Regions from separate parts of the Symbiobacterium sp. genome, predicted to be linked through region 3. Evidence: riboswitches for the same ligand, from Rfam matches in the RefSeq annotation. Region 3 holds a riboswitch; each other region holds the start of a gene.
What was found. Region 3 has a riboswitch for S-adenosylmethionine ahead of metK (methionine adenosyltransferase). Riboswitches for the same ligand answer to the same signal wherever they lie in the genome.
Positions count from the first base shown of each region.

Region 1: linked by a shared signal. The riboswitch ahead of AB2385_RS01535 (methylenetetrahydrofolate reductase) and the one ahead of metK (methionine adenosyltransferase) in region 3 are both predicted to bind S-adenosylmethionine.
Region 2: linked by a shared signal. The riboswitch ahead of AB2385_RS12025 (methionine ABC transporter ATP-binding protein) and the one ahead of metK (methionine adenosyltransferase) in region 3 are both predicted to bind S-adenosylmethionine.

Region 1 is NZ_JBFNEH010000003.1:42,410-47,896, forward strand. Features, by position in the region: gene AB2385_RS01530 (M23 family metallopeptidase) at 615-1,175, shown strand; SAM riboswitch class I at 1,238-1,343, shown strand; gene AB2385_RS01535 (methylenetetrahydrofolate reductase) at 1,438-2,340, shown strand; gene AB2385_RS01540 (hypothetical protein) at 2,468-3,181, shown strand; gene AB2385_RS01545 (homocysteine S-methyltransferase family protein) at 3,326-5,487, shown strand, end outside.
Region 2 is NZ_JBFNEH010000037.1:6,067-11,553, forward strand. Features, by position in the region: gene AB2385_RS12015 (MetQ/NlpA family ABC transporter substrate-binding protein) at 1-78, opposite strand, end outside; gene AB2385_RS12020 (methionine ABC transporter permease) at 111-761, opposite strand; gene AB2385_RS12025 (methionine ABC transporter ATP-binding protein) at 754-1,752, opposite strand; SAM riboswitch class I at 1,838-1,954, opposite strand; gene AB2385_RS12030 (hypothetical protein) at 2,036-2,788, opposite strand; gene AB2385_RS12035 (alpha/beta hydrolase) at 2,973-3,662, opposite strand; gene secG (preprotein translocase subunit SecG) at 3,738-3,971, opposite strand; gene eno (phosphopyruvate hydratase) at 4,350-5,487, opposite strand, start outside.
Region 3 is NZ_JBFNEH010000002.1:86,331-91,817, forward strand. Features, by position in the region: gene fabZ (3-hydroxyacyl-ACP dehydratase FabZ) at 1-412, shown strand, start outside; gene AB2385_RS01150 (lysostaphin resistance A-like protein) at 500-1,147, shown strand; SAM riboswitch class I at 1,196-1,302, shown strand; gene metK (methionine adenosyltransferase) at 1,407-2,603, shown strand; gene AB2385_RS01160 (hypothetical protein) at 2,730-3,122, shown strand; gene AB2385_RS01165 (ComF family protein) at 3,163-3,933, shown strand; gene csrA (carbon storage regulator CsrA) at 3,913-4,173, opposite strand; gene AB2385_RS01175 (flagellar assembly protein FliW) at 4,173-4,589, opposite strand; gene raiA (ribosome-associated translation inhibitor RaiA) at 4,922-5,461, shown strand.

The DNA.
Region 1 (5,487 bases), on a different contig from region 3:
TTCTGTGGCGGCGTCCACGGAAGCCCGGCTGCCGTGTCGGGGCTCCGTTCCGCCGTGGCCGAGGCGTCGTGCGCCCCGACGCCCATTCTGCGCGCCGGCAGTGAGACGCCTTCCCTCCGAGTTGGGTTCGGAGGGGGGGTAGGAAGGCGTCTTCGGAGATAGAGGGAAAAAAGGACCGGTATTTTCCCCGAGATCGGGGGAATTTCTGCCCCCTATTTGCCCCGGAGTAGGGGTTTTTGCTGTCCCGAGGGGTGAACACGTCTCCCGCAAGAGCCCGTCGAGGGGTGTTGACGGGCCGGATCTACTCCCGGGGGGTATGGATGCGCCGCGATAGGGGGCAAGAATTCCCCCTAATTGGGCAAAAATAGGGGGCTGATTTTCCCCCTATTTCTGAATGCCCGGCTGGCCGGCCCGGTCCCCGGCACCGTCCGGGCGTGCGCCAGGGAGACGTTGCGCAGGGGCCGGATGCGCTGCGGGATCAGACCTCCGAGCGGCGCAGCGGGTCGCGGACCCCGTCGTGAGACGCCTTAAGAAACCCGTAAGCCGCAGGTGAAGCGGCGGTAAGGTCGGTGCGCTATGGTAGGCATGTAGCAACGCGAAGGGAGATGCCTGCCTTGCACATCCGCAAACGCTTACGCACGGCGCTCCTCCTTGGGGCCGTCGCACTGGCCGTCTGGGGCGCCCGGCCCGCCGCAGCCGTGGACCCGGGCCGGGAGGTGCAGGAAATCGGCCGCTGGATCCGGGAGCGCCAGGAAGAACTCGCCCCGACTCCGCAAGGCGACCCGGTCTGGCCGGTCCCGGGGTACACCGAGGTCACGTCTGGGTATGGCCTTCGCCTGCACCCCGTGCTGAGGCGGCTTCGGCTGCATGCGGGGGTTGACATCGGGGCGCCGGAAGGGGCCCCTGCGGTCGCCTGCCTGGACGGCGTGGTGCTCGTCGTCGCCTCCCTTCCCGCGTATGGGCAGATCGTCGTGATCGACCACGGGGGGCGGCTGGCCAGCGTGTACGCTCACCTCTCCGGGGTGGCGGTGCGGGAGGGGGAGCGGGTGACCCGCGGGGCGCGCGTCGGCAGCGTGGGCGCCACCGGCCAGGTGACGGGTCCGCACCTGCATTTCGAGCTCCGGCACGACGGCGAGCCGCTGGACCCCGCCGGACTCCTCGACGGACTCCTGTGAGTGGTCTTGCCCCACCGCTCAGGGATTGTTATACTGGGCTCTAACAAATCCATACCCTGCTCGATTCATCGAGAGTGGCGGAGGGACTGGCCCTGTGATGCCACGGCAACCGGCTCCGGGCGGAGAACGGTGCCAATTCCAGCGGACGGCGGGTCCGAGAGATGAAGCGGGCGCAGCGAACTGTCTGCGAACCCTTCGTTCTCGAAGGGTTCTTTGTGTATGGGGGCCCGGGCGGCACATCCGGGCTGGGGAGGCGAGACATGTGGCACGGCTCTTGAACAGGCTGCAGCAGGGTGCCTTCTGCGTGACGGTGGAGATCGACCCGCCCCGGGGGGCGAGCGTGACAAAGACCCTGGAGCGGGTGCGCCGCTTCGCCGACAGGGTCGACGCGGTGAACGTGGCCGACTGCCCGATGGCCAACGTCAGGATGAGCCCCATCACCCTGGCGCACCTGCTGCAGCGGGACGGTCAGGTGGAGGCGATCTTCCACCTGACCACCCGCGACCGCAACGTGATCGGTCTGCAGGCGGAACTGCTGGGGGCGGCGGGGCTGGGGGTCCGCAACATCCTGGCCCTGCGGGGCGACAACCCCGAGCAGGGCGACCACCCCGGGGCCCGCGGCGTCTTCGAGGTGGATACGATCGGGCTGATCCGCCTGGCGGCCACCCTCAACCGCGGGCAGACGCTCTCCGGGGGTGCGCTGGATCACCCCACCGACTTCGCCATCGGCTGCGCCTGCAACCCCGCCGCGGCGGACCTGGAGGCCGAGGTTTCACGGCTGGAGCAGAAGGTCGAGGCGGGGGCACACTTTGCGCAGACCCAGCCCATCTTCGACCCGCGGCAGTTGGAGCGCTTCCAGGCGAAGCTGGCGGGGCGGGTGCGGATCCCCATCCTGTACGGCATCCTGCCCCTGAAGAGCTACGACTTCGCCCTGCGCATGAACCGGGACGTGCCCGGCATCGTGGTCCCCGACCCCATCCTCGACCGGATGCGCGACCGGGGCGAGGAGGAGGGCCTGCGGCTCGTGGCTGAACTCCTGCGGGAGATCGGCCCGCACGTCCACGGCGTGCACATCTTCCCGATGAACAGTGCGCGCCTGGCCGTGGCGGTGCTGGACATCATCGACGAACTGGGGCTGCGCCGGTCCCGGCGCCAGGGAGAGTAGTGCCGGGCGAGGCGGATCATGGGGCCTGCGGCGCTCGGTGACTGCGGCGCCGGTGAGTGGCCCGGGGCCGCGGCAGCGCCCGGGGGCCGCACCCCAGGCCCGCCGTCTCGCCGAGAGGGGTGAAGCCATGCTGGCGCATACGATCCTGCGGCCCCCCGCCGCCCAGCTGTCCCTTCCGCCCCAGGACGTGCTGCGCCTCCTGGGCTACCGGGAGGGGCGCACCCGCCTCACCCGGCGGGACGAGGAACTGGTGGAGAGGGGCATGCGGCTTGCCCGCGACGCGGCGGCACCAGCCGCGAGCGTGGCCTGCTGCGCCGCCCGCGTGGACGGCGAGTGGGTGCGCACCGGCGCCCCGGAAGTCGCCTGGCGCTCCCGCACCCTGGCCAGGCTGCTGGCGGGTACGGAAGGCGTCACCCTGGTCGCGGCGACTCTGGGGCCCGACGTGGACAGGCTGATCGAAGAACTGTTCCAGCGGGAGGAGTACGCCCTGGCCACCGTCGTGGACGCGGCCGGCTCCGCCCTGGTCCACGGGCTGGCGAAGTGGGTGCGGGAGACGCTGACCGGGGGCGGGCTCACCCCCCTGTACGCACCCGGGTACGGCGACTGGCCGGTGGAGGAGCAGATCCGCCTGGTGGAACTGGCCGGCGGGCCGGCGATCGGCGTGACGTGCACGCCGACGTGCTACCTGCAGCCCCGGAAGTCGCTGGTCGGGCTGTTCGGCTGGCAGCCTGCCGGGGCTCCGGAGCGGCCGGCCCTCGGCTGCAGCCGTTGCGCGAAGGTGGATTGCCCGTACAGGGTCCGCAGGGCGCCGGTCACCGGGGCGGCGCCCCGACGGGGATAGGTGGGCGGGGCAAGCGGAAGAGGCCCGGGCCGTCCGGCCGGGGTGCGCCCCGGGAAAGCGGACGGCGGTGCGGTGAGCGGTGCAGGCCCGGGAGCCCCGTGGGACTTGACGCCACTGCACGGATTCGAAGGAGGGGATGATGCGATGGGGCTGCTTGACCTCCTGGGCCGGGAGGTCCTGGTCTGCGACGGAGCGATGGGCACGATGCTGCAGGCGCACGGACTGCCCGCCGGAGCGTGCCCGGACCTGTGGAACCTGGAGCGGCCGGACGCGGTGATGGCCGTCCATCGGGCCTACGTGGAGGCCGGGGCGCAGATTATCGAGACCAACACCTTCGGCTCCACGCCGATCCGGCTCTCCCACTACGGCCTCGCGGATCGGTGCCACGACATCACCGTCGCCGGGGTGCGCTGCGCCCGGGAGGCCGCGGCGGGTCGGGCCCTGGTCGCGGGGTCGATGGGGCCTCTGGGTGCGCTGGTGGAGCCGCTGGGCGACCTCACCTTCGCTGCAGCCTACGCCCAGTTCGCCGCCCAGGCGCGGGCCTTTGCCGAGGCGCGGCCCGACTTCATCATCATCGAGACCATCGCCGACCTGAACGAACTCCGGGCAGCGGTGCTGGCCTGCAGGGATCATGCTCCTTCCCTCAAGCTGATCGCCCAGATCACCATCGACCCCAGCGGCCGCGCCTTCACCGGCACCGATCCCGAGACGGCCGCCCTGGTGCTGCAGTCGCTGGGCGTGGACGTGATCGGCCTCAACTGCTCGGTCGGCCCGGACCTGATGGTGGAAGCCGTGGCCCGCATGGCCCGGGTGGCCCGGGTGCCCATCTCGGCCCAGCCCAACGCCGGGCTGCCGCTGCTCCAGCCCGATGGCACCACCCGGTTTCCCATGGGGCCCGCAGACTTCGCCGCCTACGGCCCGAAGCTGGTCGCCGCCGGGGCGTCCGTGGTGGGCGGTTGCTGCGGCACCACGCCGGAGCACATCCGCCGGCTCCGGGCGGCGGTGGAGGGTCTCCGGCCGGCGGGCCGCCCCGGTCCCCTCGCCCATACCCTGGGCCTCGCGTCCCGCACCCGCTCGCTCTTCTTCGTGGAGCAGAACCTTCCGGTGGTGATCGGCGAACGCATCAACCCGACGGGCCGGAAGCTGCTGACGAAGGACATCCGGGAAGGCACTTTCGCCCGGGTGCGGGCGGAGGCGAGGCGGCAGGTCGAGGCCGGGGCCGCGGTGCTGGACGTGAACGTGGGCGTGCCGCTCATCGATGAGCCGGCGGCGATGGCCCGGGCCGTGCGGGTGATCCAGGAGGCGGTGGACGTCCCGCTCTGCCTCGACTCGCCCAACGCCGCCGCCCTGGAGGCGGGCCTCAAGGCCTGCGTCGGCAAGCCGCTCATCAACTCGTTCAGCCTGGAGGAGGGGCGCGCCGAGGCGGTGCTGCCCCTGGCGAAGCGCTACGGCGCCGCCGTGCTGGGTCTCACCATCGACGAGAAGGGCATCCCGTCCTCCGCCGAGCAGCGGGTGGCGATCGCCCGCCGGCTCGTGGAGGCGGCGGAGGCGTACGGCATCTCCCGGCACGACGTGGTCATCGACCCGCTGGCGCTCACCGCAGGGGCCCAGCAGGCCCAGGCCCGGGAGACGCTCAAGGCCGTGCAGCGGATCACGGAGGAGCTGGGGGTGCTCACCTCACTGGGGGTCTCCAACGTCTCCTTCGGCCTGCCCAACCGGCCGTTCCTGAACAGCGTCTACCTCACCATGGCCGTGACCATGGGGCTCTCCATGGCCATCCTGAACCCGCTGGACGAACGGATGATGGACACCATCCGGGCCCTGCGGCTCCTGCTCAACCGGGACCGCAATGCCCGCACCTACATGGAGGTGGTGGGCCCCAAGCGGCTGGTGCACACGGCGGAGGAGGCGCTGCAGGGGCAGAGTGCCCCCGCTGGTCCGGGCCCGGGTGCGACGGGTGCGCGTCCTTCTGCGCGCACCGCTGCTCAGCCGGGCGGGGCGGGAGCCGGCGGGCCCGTCCCTGACGCGGCGGGGGCGCCGGCAGGCGGCCCGCCCGCCGGCCCCGCTCCCGAGGGCCCAGCCGCACCCTCCGTTGCGGAGGGGTTCCCCGCACCGCCGGCTCCCCGGGACGAACTGGGGGCCAAGCTGTACCGGGCGGTGCTCGAGGGCGACCCGGAGGGCATCCTGCCGCTGGTGGAGCAGGGCCTGGCCGAGGGGCGGGACCCCATGGGCCTGCTCAACCAGTACCTGATCCCGGCCATCGAGGAGGTGGGCCGGCTCTTCGGCGAGGGCATCTACTTCCTGCC
Region 2 (5,487 bases), on a different contig from region 3:
CTTGCTGGCACCGCCGCAGCCCGCCAGGAGCCCCAGCGACAGGACCAGAGCCAGCACGAGACGCACATTCCGGTTCATCTCACACTCACCTTCCTCAATTTCTGTTGCGTCTATTTATGCGTAAACCTGTTTGCCAGGTTATCGCCAATCCACTGCATCACCTGGACCAGGACCACCAGGACAACCAGGCTGACGTACATCACGTCCATCTGAAAGCGGTTGTATCCCCACTTGACGGCCACGTCGCCCAGGCCGCCGCCGCCGATGGCGCCGGCCATGGCCGAGTAGCCCACCAGGTTGACCAGCATCAGTGCGGTGCCCCGCACCAGGGAGGGCCTGGCCTCGGCCAGCAGGACCTTGGTGACCACCTGCCAGTTGGTGGAGCCCATGGCGAGGGCGGCCTCGACCAGGCCGGGGCTCACCTCGTGGAGCGCCTGCTCCACGACCCGGGCCATAAACGGAACGGCCGCCACCACCAGCGGCACGATGGCCGCCGTGGTGCCGATGGAGGTATGCACGATCGCCCGGGTGAGCGGGGCCACGGCCACCATCAGGATCACGAAGGGCGTGGAGCGCCCGATGTTGACCAGCACCCCGAGCGTGCGGTTCAGGGCCGGTGCCTGCCAGATCCCGCCCCGGGCGGTGATCACCAGCAGCACGCCCAGCGGCACGCCGAAGAGCAGCGTGAACAGGGCCGCAACCCCCGTCATGTAAAGCGTCTCCAGGGTTGCCTTGAAGATCATCGGCCCCAGGTCAGCCACGCTGGATCACCTCCGGTGAGACGCCGCGCGCCTCCAGGTACTGCAGGGCGGCCTGCACGTCCTCCGGCCGGCCCGTGAGCTCCACCAGCAGCCGGCCCACGGTGGTCCCGGCGATGCGCTCGACGGCACCCTGCACGATGTTGGCATCCACCTGGAAATTCCGAACCACCGAGCTGATGAGCGGCTCCTCGGCCGACTGGCCCACGAAGAACAGCGCCACCAGGACGCCCTGCGGGCTCACGTGAAAACCCGTGTCGCGGAACGGCTCGTAGAGGAGCTGCCGCAGCCGTGAGCCCGGCCGCCCGACCAGTTCCAGCACCCGGCCCTGCTCCACCAGCTGTCCTTCCTCCAGAATGGCCACCGAGTCGCAGACCTGTTTCACGACCTCCATCTGGTGTGTGATCAGCAGGATGGTCAGCCCGAGCCGCCGGTTGATCTCGCGCAGCAGGTCGAGCACGGACCGGGTGGTGTCGGGGTCGAGGGCGGAGGTCGCCTCGTCGGAGAGCAGGAGCTTGGGGCCGAGCGCCAGGGCCCGGGCGATGCCCACCCGCTGCTTCTGCCCGCCGGAGAGCTGCGCCGGGTAGGCGCCGGCCTTGTCGGACAGGCCCACCAGGGCCAGCAGCTCCGCCACGCGCTCGTTGATGCGCTGCCGGGGCCAGCCCGCCACTTCCAGGGGGTAGGCCACGTTGCCGGCGACCGTGCGGGAGTCGAACAGGTTGAACTGTTGGAAGATCATGCCCATCTCCCGGCGCACCGCCCGCAGTTCGGCAGGGGAGAGGCGGGTGATCTCACGCCCGTCCACCCATACCTCACCCGACGTCGGCCGCTCCAGCAGGTTGACGCACCGGATCAGGGTCGACTTGCCGGCGCCGCTCTGCCCCAGGATGCCGAAGATCTCGCCCTTCGGCACCCGCAGGCTCACGTTCCGCAGCGCCACCGTCTCTTGCCCGTTCTGCCTGAACACTTTGGTGAGGTCCTTGAGTTCAATCACCCCGGAATCACCGCCATACTGCACAGCAATAGAAAAGTGCGCCCGAAAAGAGGCGCACAGAAAAAGGTCAAGTTCTTCCGGCTGCCTCTTATCTTCGGGAAGGCAAGTGCCTTCCACCAGGAATTGGCACCGTTGCACGCGGGATACGTGCCGGTTGCCGTGGCGTCATCGGGCCAGTCCCTCAGCCTACTCTGGATAAGAGTCAACGCTATGTAGTTGTGTTGAGCCTTACATTACCACGGTGCGTGGCACCCGTCAACAGGGAAATGTGTAATTGCTGGTCTCATCCGACCGTCATCAGGGTCATCAGTCGCTCGCGGGGGGCCGTGCCCTCCAGGTGGGTCGTGGCCAGGATGTTCGCCCCGCAGGTGAGGGCCCTGGCCTGCAGAACGGGATCGTCGGTGGCCACCCACAGGTCGGCCCGGGGCAGGCAGAGCCGCGCGATCGCCAGCACCCGCAGCACATCGGCCCCCGGCGTGGCGGCGCGCAGGACCACCCCCGTGAAAGCCGCGTTCCGCAGCACTTCCAGGTCGTCCGCCACGTCCTCACTGGTCTGGCCGGGAACGCCCACGCACAGTCCGCCCGTCACGCGGTAGTTGAGGCCCCGGAGCCAGAGGCAGCGGGTGAGGCGTTCGGCCGGCGAATGGCCGGGATGCAACCGGGCGTACAGCTGCGGGTTACTGCACTCGTGGGGCAGGAGATACTCCTCGGCCCCCGCCTGCCGCCACAGCGCGTACACCTCGTAGGGACGCTCGCCCATCCCGAGCGCAACCCACATGCCCATGTGGGTGCGAATCTCCCGGATGAGGACCGCCACCTCCTCCACGGCCTCATATGCCGACGACGCGCACAGCAGGACGGACTCGCATCCCTGCTGCCAGGCGTTCCCGATGATGTCGAGGGCGCGGGCCCGACTCCCGACGGTCTCCACGTCCACCAGGGTTCGCAGCGACGGCTGGTCGCCTTTCGTCTGCCGGCAGATGCGTCCGGCCACCTCCAGCAGGCTCTGGTACTCGCTCTCGTCGGCCCGGAGCATCAGCAGTATCTCTCGCCGGCTCGGCGGCCGCCCAGCCTTGGCACGACGCAGGACTGGTCCGATCACCAGAGATCACCCGCCTATTGTGACAGACTTCACAAATATCGTACCCGAATGGGTGCTAATGGTCTATTCGGGGAAAGGGCCATTTGGAGATGGCCCTTTTGGTTTATAGACCCAGCATTTAAGGTCTCCACCCGATTTCGGATGACGCGATCCAGTCTGCCACCTGCGCCGCGACCTCCTTCCGGCCGCGTTCCAGGGCCAGGAAGTGCCCCCGCCCCGCGAGGACGCGACACACCGCGTGGCGGCTGGACACGTGGCTGACCAGGTACGCCGCGCTTTCCGGTGCGATCCACCTGTCGCGGTCGCCCTGCAGTGCGAGCACGGGAGCGGTGACCCGTCCCAGGTCTCGGCGCACGAGGCGGGCCAGGCGCACCAGGGAGCGTATGGCGCCGGGAGGCGGGTTCAGGTAGCGGGCGAGGTGATCCATGAGCGGGGCGGGGTCTTCCAGAAGGACGGGAACCGCCAGGGTGCAGACCGAGCCGACCTCCCGGCGGGCCGCGACATGAAGGGCGATCAGCCCGCCCATGGAAAAGCCGACCAGGTGGACATGCGCACATTCGGCCTCCAGATGCTCCAGGGCCTGCTCGGCGCCCCGGATCCAGTGCCGGAACCGGGTGCGCGCCAGTTCCGGCGGTGCGCCGCCGTGCCCGGGCAGCACGGGCGCCGCCACCGTGTAGCCCCGCTCCGCCAGGGCGGCGACCACCGGGCCGATCTCGGCCGGCGAACCGCCGAAGCCGTGCAGGGCCAGGCAACCGACCGGACCGCCCCGGACGAACACCGGCTCACCGCTGCGGGCGACGATCGGCATGGCACACCCCCCACAAACGAACAAGGGGCCAGACTTGCGCCCGACCCCCTTTCGCACCTATATCGCTGCGTAACACTAACCCCGCGTCTCCAGGAAGAGCATGACCACTGACGTGAGGATAAAGAGCACAGCGAAGGCCATGCTGAACCGGTTCAGGATCTCGTCCAAGCCCTTCTTCTTCCCGAAGATCTGCTCGCCGGCGCCTGCGATGGAACCGGAGAGGCCCGCGCTCTTGCCGGACTGCATGAGAACCGTCGAGATCAGGCCAAGCGCAAACAGGGTATGAAGCACCAGCACGAATGTCGTCATTGCTTCACCCCCTCCTGCTGCCCATGTTAGCTTGTCAATTGTACCACATCGCGGTGAATCGTACAATCAATCAGGAACCGGGGCCGCCAAACTTCGACAAGTTTCGCAACCCCGGTCTGATATCCTGATGGCGGAGGCTGGCGGCCAGTCCCGGAAAGGAGGGGCCAGCCATGGTGAAGATCACGATCGAGATTGGACCCAAAGCGGTTCAGTCGATCATCGTCATCGCAACCTTGCTGGTCCTCTCCGCTATCAGGTAGCGGCGAGGCCACGCTTCGCCGGCATCTGTACGGTGGGACGGCGACAGCGGCCTCCAGTTGGGCGCCCGGCCAGTCTGGCGCCCAACCTCATTCTACCCACGTGACGCCGGGCTCAATCCTACTTCTTCCGGCCCTTGATGACGGAGAGGCCAGCGAAGATGGCGGCGTCGCCCAGCTCCTCCTCGATGCGCAGCAGCTGGTTGTACTTGGCCACCCGGTCGGTGCGGGACGGGGCGCCGGTCTTGATCTGCCCGCAGTTGAGCGCCACGGCCAGGTCGGCGATGGTGGTGTCCTCCGTCTCGCCGGACCGGTGGGACATCACGGCAGTGTAGCCCGCCCGGTGGGCCATGGCCACGGCCTCCATCGTCTCGGTCAGGGTGCCGATCTGGTTGACCTTCACCAGGATGGAGTTGGCCGCGCCGGCCTCGATGCCCCGGGACAGCCGCTTGGTGTTGGTGACGAAGAAATCGTCGCCCACCAGCTGCACCCGGTCGCCCAGCCGCCGGGTGAGTTCGACCCAGGCGTCCCACTCGTCCTCGGCCACGCCGTCCTCGATGGAGACGATCGGGTACTGCCGGGTCCAGCTGTCCCACAGGTCGATCAGCTGCTCGGTGGTGAGGACCTTGTTGCCCTCGCCGGCCAGCACGTACTTGCCGTCGTGGAAGAGCTCCGAGGAGGCGACGTCCATGCAGAGGAAGACGTCCTGCCCCGGCTTGTACCCGGCCTTCTCGATGGCCTCGAGGATGACGGTGATCGCCTCCTCGTTGGACTTCAGGTCGGGCGCGAAACCGCCCTCATCGCCGACGGCGGTGTTGTAGCCCTTCGCTTTCAGCACGGAGCGCAGGGCGTGGAAGACCTCGGCGCCCATGCGCAGCGACTCGGCGAACGACGGGGCCCCGGCGGGGAAGATCATGAACTCCTGCATGTCGACGTTGTTGTCCGCGTGCTTGCCGCCGTTCAGGATGTTCATCATCGGCACGGGCAGGACGCGGGCGTTCAGGCCGCCCACGTGGCGGTAGAGCGGGATGCCCAGGGCCGCGGCGGTGGCGCGGGCGGCGGCCAGCGAGACGCCCAGAATGGCGTTGGCGCCCAGCTTCGCCTTGTTGGGGGTGCCGTCGAGCCGGATCAGCGTCTGGTCCAGTTCCACCTGATCCGCGGCGTCCAGACCCGTAACCGCCTCGGCGATCACCTCGTTAACGTTCCGGACCGCGTTCAGCACGCCCTTGCCGCCGTAGCGGGACTTGTCGCCATCGCGC
Region 3 (5,487 bases):
CCGGTACCCGATGCTCCTGATCGACCGGGTGCTGGAGCTGGAACCGGGCCGCCGCGTGGTGGCGGTGAAGAACGTGTCGGCCGGCGAGCCGGTCTTCCAGGGTCACTACCCCGGCAACCCGATTTTTCCGGGGGTGCTGATCCTCGAGGCCATGGCGCAGGCGGGTGCTGTGGCGGTACTCTCGCAGCCGGAGCACGCCGGCAAGGTGCCGCTCTTCGCCGGCATCGACGACGCCCGCTTCCGCAAGCCCGTGCTGCCCGGGGACCAGCTGCGCCTGGAGGTAGAGCTGGTGGGCATCCGCCGGGGGCTGGGCGTCGGCAGGGGAAAGGCGTTCGTGGGGGACGAGCTGAAGGCGGAGGCCACGCTGAAGTTCGCGCTGGTCGACGAGGCCGTTGTCCGGGAGGCGGAGTAATTGCTATAATGCCAATCTGGCGAAAGGGGAGAAAGCATGTCTCAGCCAGATTGGCGGCGAGGGGATCCCTGGGGCTGGAGGGAGTTGGTGGCCCTCCTCCTGTTGGAGTTCGTGTTCGTCATGGCGGTGGTCAAGCGGGGACTGCAGGGGTTGTACGAACAGTGGAGCGCGAACCCCGTGGTTTCCGGGACCCTGACCGGGCTGACCATCGCGCTGGTTCTGATCGGCGGCCTCTATCTTGTGGCGCTGCGCCCCCGGCGCCTCCCGTGGTGCGAGGTCGGGCTGCGGCCTTTCCCCGCCCGCACGTGGGGGCTGATCCTGCTCTGGACGGTCATCGCACTGGCCGGGAGCATCCTGGCCATGGAGCTCACCCGCCTGGTCGGCAACACCTACGCGAACGCGAAGACCGAGGGCTTGCGCGCCAACATGAGCCTGGTGACCGTGACGGTCGCCTTCGTCTCCGCCTGCGTGATCTCGCCTGTGTATGAGGAAGTGTTCTACCGGGGCTTTCTCTACCGTTGGTTCCGTACCCGCACCGGTGCGGGGTGGGCCATGCTGCTGAGCGCGCTCGTCTTTGCAGTTGCCCACTGGCCCACCTGGAACGTCCTGCCGGTCGCGCTGGTGTGCGGCTTGGTGTTCGCATGGGCCTACGAACGGACCGGCTCCGTCTGGCCCGCCGTCTTCGTGCACGGGCTGATCAACCTGGTGGTTCTGGTGAGCACCAGTCTTGCTTGACACTCAGAGCGGGCGGTGGTATTCTAGCATAGCACGTAGAACAGAATACTCTTATCGAGAGAAGCGGAGGGACTGGCCCGATGAAGCTTCGGCAACCGCCTGGGCAGCCAGGCAAGGTGCCAATTCCAGCCGGGTACACTACCGGGAGATAAGAGGGAAGCGCAGCGCCATCCAACCCTCTTCGTTCCGAAGGGGGTTTTTGATGTGTGCGATCGCGGACGCCCGAGCGCCGCACCCACCGAGGAGGTAACGGACGAACATGGTTCAGCAGAAGGGGCGGTATCTCTTCACCTCTGAGTCTGTCACCGAAGGGCATCCGGACAAGATGGCCGACCAGATTTCCGACGCGATTTTGGACGCCCTCCTGGCGGTCGATCCCAGGTCGCGGGTGGCCTGTGAAACCCTGCTGACCACGGGCCTGGTGATCGTTTCCGGCGAGATCACCACCGAGGCGTGGGTGGACATCCCCGGCCTCGTGCGCGACGTGGTGCGCGACATTGGCTACACCCGGGCCAAGTACGGCTTTGACGGCTCGACCTGTGGCGTGATGACCGCGATCGACCCGCAGTCGCCGGACATCGCCCAGGGCGTGGACGTGGCGATCGAGGTGCGCGGCAAGGTAGAGGAGAAGGAGCTGGAGATCGGCGCGGGCGACCAGGGGATGATGTTCGGGTTCGCCTGCGACGAGACGCCCGAGCTGATGCCGATGCCCATCAGCGTCGCCCACCGCCTGGCCCGGCGGCTGGCGCAGGTGCGCAAGAACGGCACCCTGCCCTACCTGCGGCCCGACGGCAAGACCCAGGTGACGGTGGAGTACGAGGACGGGCGCCCGCGGCGCATCGATACCATCGTGATCTCTGCCCAGCACGACCCGGACACGACCCAGGAGCAGATCCGCAAGGACATCATCGAAAACGTCATCCACGAGGTGATCGACCCCCGCCTGCTGGACGACCGGACCCGTTACTTCATCAACCCCACCGGGCGGTTCGTGGTGGGCGGCCCGCAGGGCGACACGGGGCTGACCGGCCGCAAGATCATCGTGGATACCTACGGCGGCTACGCCCGTCACGGCGGCGGCGCCTTCTCGGGCAAGGACCCGACCAAGGTCGACCGCTCCGGCGCCTACGCCGCCCGCTGGGTGGCGAAGAACCTCGTGGCCGCCGGCCTGGCGACCCGCTGCGAGGTCCAGGTGGCCTACGCCATCGGCGTCGCCCATCCGGTCTCCGTCCTCGTGGACACTTTCGGGACGGGGAGGCTTCCCGACGACCGGATTGCCGAGATCGTGAAGGAGGTCTTCGACCTGCGGCCGGGCGCCATCATCCGCGACCTGAACCTGCGCCGCCCGATCTACCGGCAGACCGCTGCTTACGGCCACTTCGGCCGCCCCGACCTGGATCTGCCCTGGGAGCGCACCGACCGGGTCGATGCCATCCGCCAGCTGGCGGGCCTGTAACCGCAAGCAAAAAGCACGCCGCGCGATCGCCGGCGTGCTTTTTTTCAATACTCTGCCCGCTTGAGCGCCTCCCTCGCACCTCCTCCCGGTTCTGCTTCATACCCTACCCATCAGGAGGGGGTGGCGGTGCGGGAAGGTCTCTTCTGGGGCATGCTGGCCCTGGCGGCCTACGGCGCGGTGAGCGCCGCGGCGCAGGTGGCGGAGCTGATCGGCCGCATCCGCTCCGCCGCCGAGCCGGTGGCCTACGTGGTGCTGGTGCGCGACCAGGCGGAATGGCTGGAGGACGCCGTGCTCCAGTTCGCCCGGGAGGTGGACGCGGAGCTGGTGCTGGTGGACCTGGGCTCGCGGGACGAATCCGCTGCGGTGCTGGCCCGGCTGGCCCGGCGCCTCGGACACGTGCCCGTGCTGGAACTGGGCCACCTGCCCCGGGAGGAGGCCATCGCCCGGGCGGTGGCGGCGGCGGAGTCCCCGCGTGTCGTGGTGGTGGAGCTGGGACGAAATCTGGAAAAAGAAGGATAACACAACCCCCGCGGCGAAGTGCGCCCGGGGGTGAACCGCGTTGTGGAAAACCGTTGTCGAGGGGCTGGTGACCCTCCTCTGGCCGCAGCGGAGCACGTGCGTGACCTGCGGCGGGCCCTTGGCGTACACACTGCCGCCGCTGGCCACCATTGCGGAGACCGTGCCGGTGTGCGACCACTGCTGGGCGGCGATGCCCTTCGGGCCGGACGTGCGCCTGTGTGCCAACTGCAGCCGCCCCATCACCGGGGGGTGGGGGCTCTGCGTGGAGTGCGTGGAGCCGCCGCCCTTCGGGCGCGTCTGGGCCCTGGGCCTGCACCGCGGCGCCCTGCGCACGGCGGTGCACCATGCGAAGTTCCGGGGGCGGCAGGCCCTGGCCCGGGCCCTGGGCGAGCGGCTGGCCGCCCGTGTAACCGACCCGCCGGAGGTGATCATCCCGATCCCGCTGCACACGAGCCGCCAGCGGGAGCGCGGCTACAACCAGGCGGCCTGCATCGCGCATGGTCTGGCCGCGCAGCTGGGCGTGCCGGTGGCGGAAGGGGACCTGGTCCGGCTCCGGCGCACCGGTGAGCAGACCCGGCGCGACCGGCAGGCGCGGTGGCAGAACCTCGCCGGCGCTTTTGGGGTGCGCGGCGGACGGGTGCCGGCGTGGGCGGGCCGGGACGCCCTGCTGGTGGACGACGTGCTCACCACCGGTGCGACCGCGGCCGCGGCGGCCCGCGTCTTGCGGGCGACCGGCGCCCGCAGCGTCAGCCTTGCGGTGGTGGCCGTCTCCGACAAGCCCATTCCGGCTTCACGCATCTTCGCCGGATGACCGGTCTTTCAGCGCCTCGAGCAGCGCGGCCGGCAGGGCGGCGGGCGGCTGGGCCGACTGCCGGTTGGCGGCCACCACCTCGTCGTAGATCTCCTTGCGCAGGACGGTGACCGACCGGGGTGCCGTGATGCCCAGGCGCACTACCGCCTGCGGGCCGTTGCCGCGCACCTGCACGATCTTGATCTCGATGTCGTCGCCGATCAGGATGGACTCGTTCAGGCGTCTGGAGAGGACGAGCATCAGAGGGCCTCCTCGTGGGGCGTGGGCTTCATCCTGTGGAAGAGGCGCTCGCGGGTCTGGTACCGGTCGTCGGACAGGATGATCTGCCGCGCTTTCCGCGTGAAGGGATTGAAGAGCAGCGGGGCCCGCAGGTTGGCCGTCGCCTCCTGCACCGACTCGGGCACCCGGGCGATCGCGTAGAGCAGCACCTGCTCGGGGTTCTCCGCGCCCACCGCCTCCAGGTCTTCCGGGGGGATGTCGGGATCGTAGTCGGGGAAGAAGGCTAGGGGGTAGACCAGGGTGAAGCCCACCTCGGGCTGGTCCAGGGCCAGGAGTTGCTTGAACACGTCGCCGCCGCCGGGGACGTCTGCTACCACGAACCGCTTGAGGTCGGGAAACCCGTAGAGTCCCGCCGGAAACTCGAATACGTTCTCCATTGTGAGCCCTCCGTCCGCTGGATCCGTGCGCCAGGTTCGTTCGCTATAATGTTCGGCGGCCACGCGGGACCCGCCTGCACGCGTCCACAATGTTATCCCCACGCGCGAACCTTGTGCAAATGGTTATCAACAAGCTTATCCCCAAAATCCACAGCCAGGATAGGCACACCTTGTGCATAATCTGTCCCCGCCTGGGGATGAAGCAGCGCCCGGGGCAGACAATGTGTGAAGGGGCGTTCCACCCAGCAGGGAATCGGCCTCGCGGAGGGGAAGAAAGTCATAACCCTGAGGGGGGTCCGGCAGGGCCTGTCGAAAAGGGAGGAGTTGGCGCTATGCAAGTTGCGGTACGTGGCAAGAACATCGAGATCACCAGAGCGCTTCGCGAGTATCTCGAGAAGAAGCTGGGCAAGATCGAGAAGTTCGTGGATCACCCGATTCAGGCGCAGGTAAACCTGTATGTGGAACGGGGGCGCCACATCGTCGAGGTTACTGCCGAGGTGAACGGGCTCATCCTGCGGGGTGAGGAGGCCACCAACGACATGTACGCCTCCATCGACCTCGTTGCCGACAAGCTGGAGAAGCAACTGCAGCGGTATCGTTCCCGGCTCCGCCGGCGTTCGGCCCCCGGTGCGGAGGCCGAGGCGCAGATGGCTGCGGCGTCCGAGGGTGAGGAAGCGGTCGCCGAGGTCGACGGCAAGGTCGTGAAGGTCAAGCGCTTCCCGGTGAAGCCCGTCACCGTCGACGAGGCCATCCTGCAGATGGACCTCCTCTCGCACGACTTCTTCGTATTCGTCAATAGTGAGACCGGAACCGTCAACGTACTCTACCGCCGCCACGACGGCAACTACGGGCTCCTGGAGCCGGAATACTAGTCAGAGGCCACTTCGGCCCCGCCGCC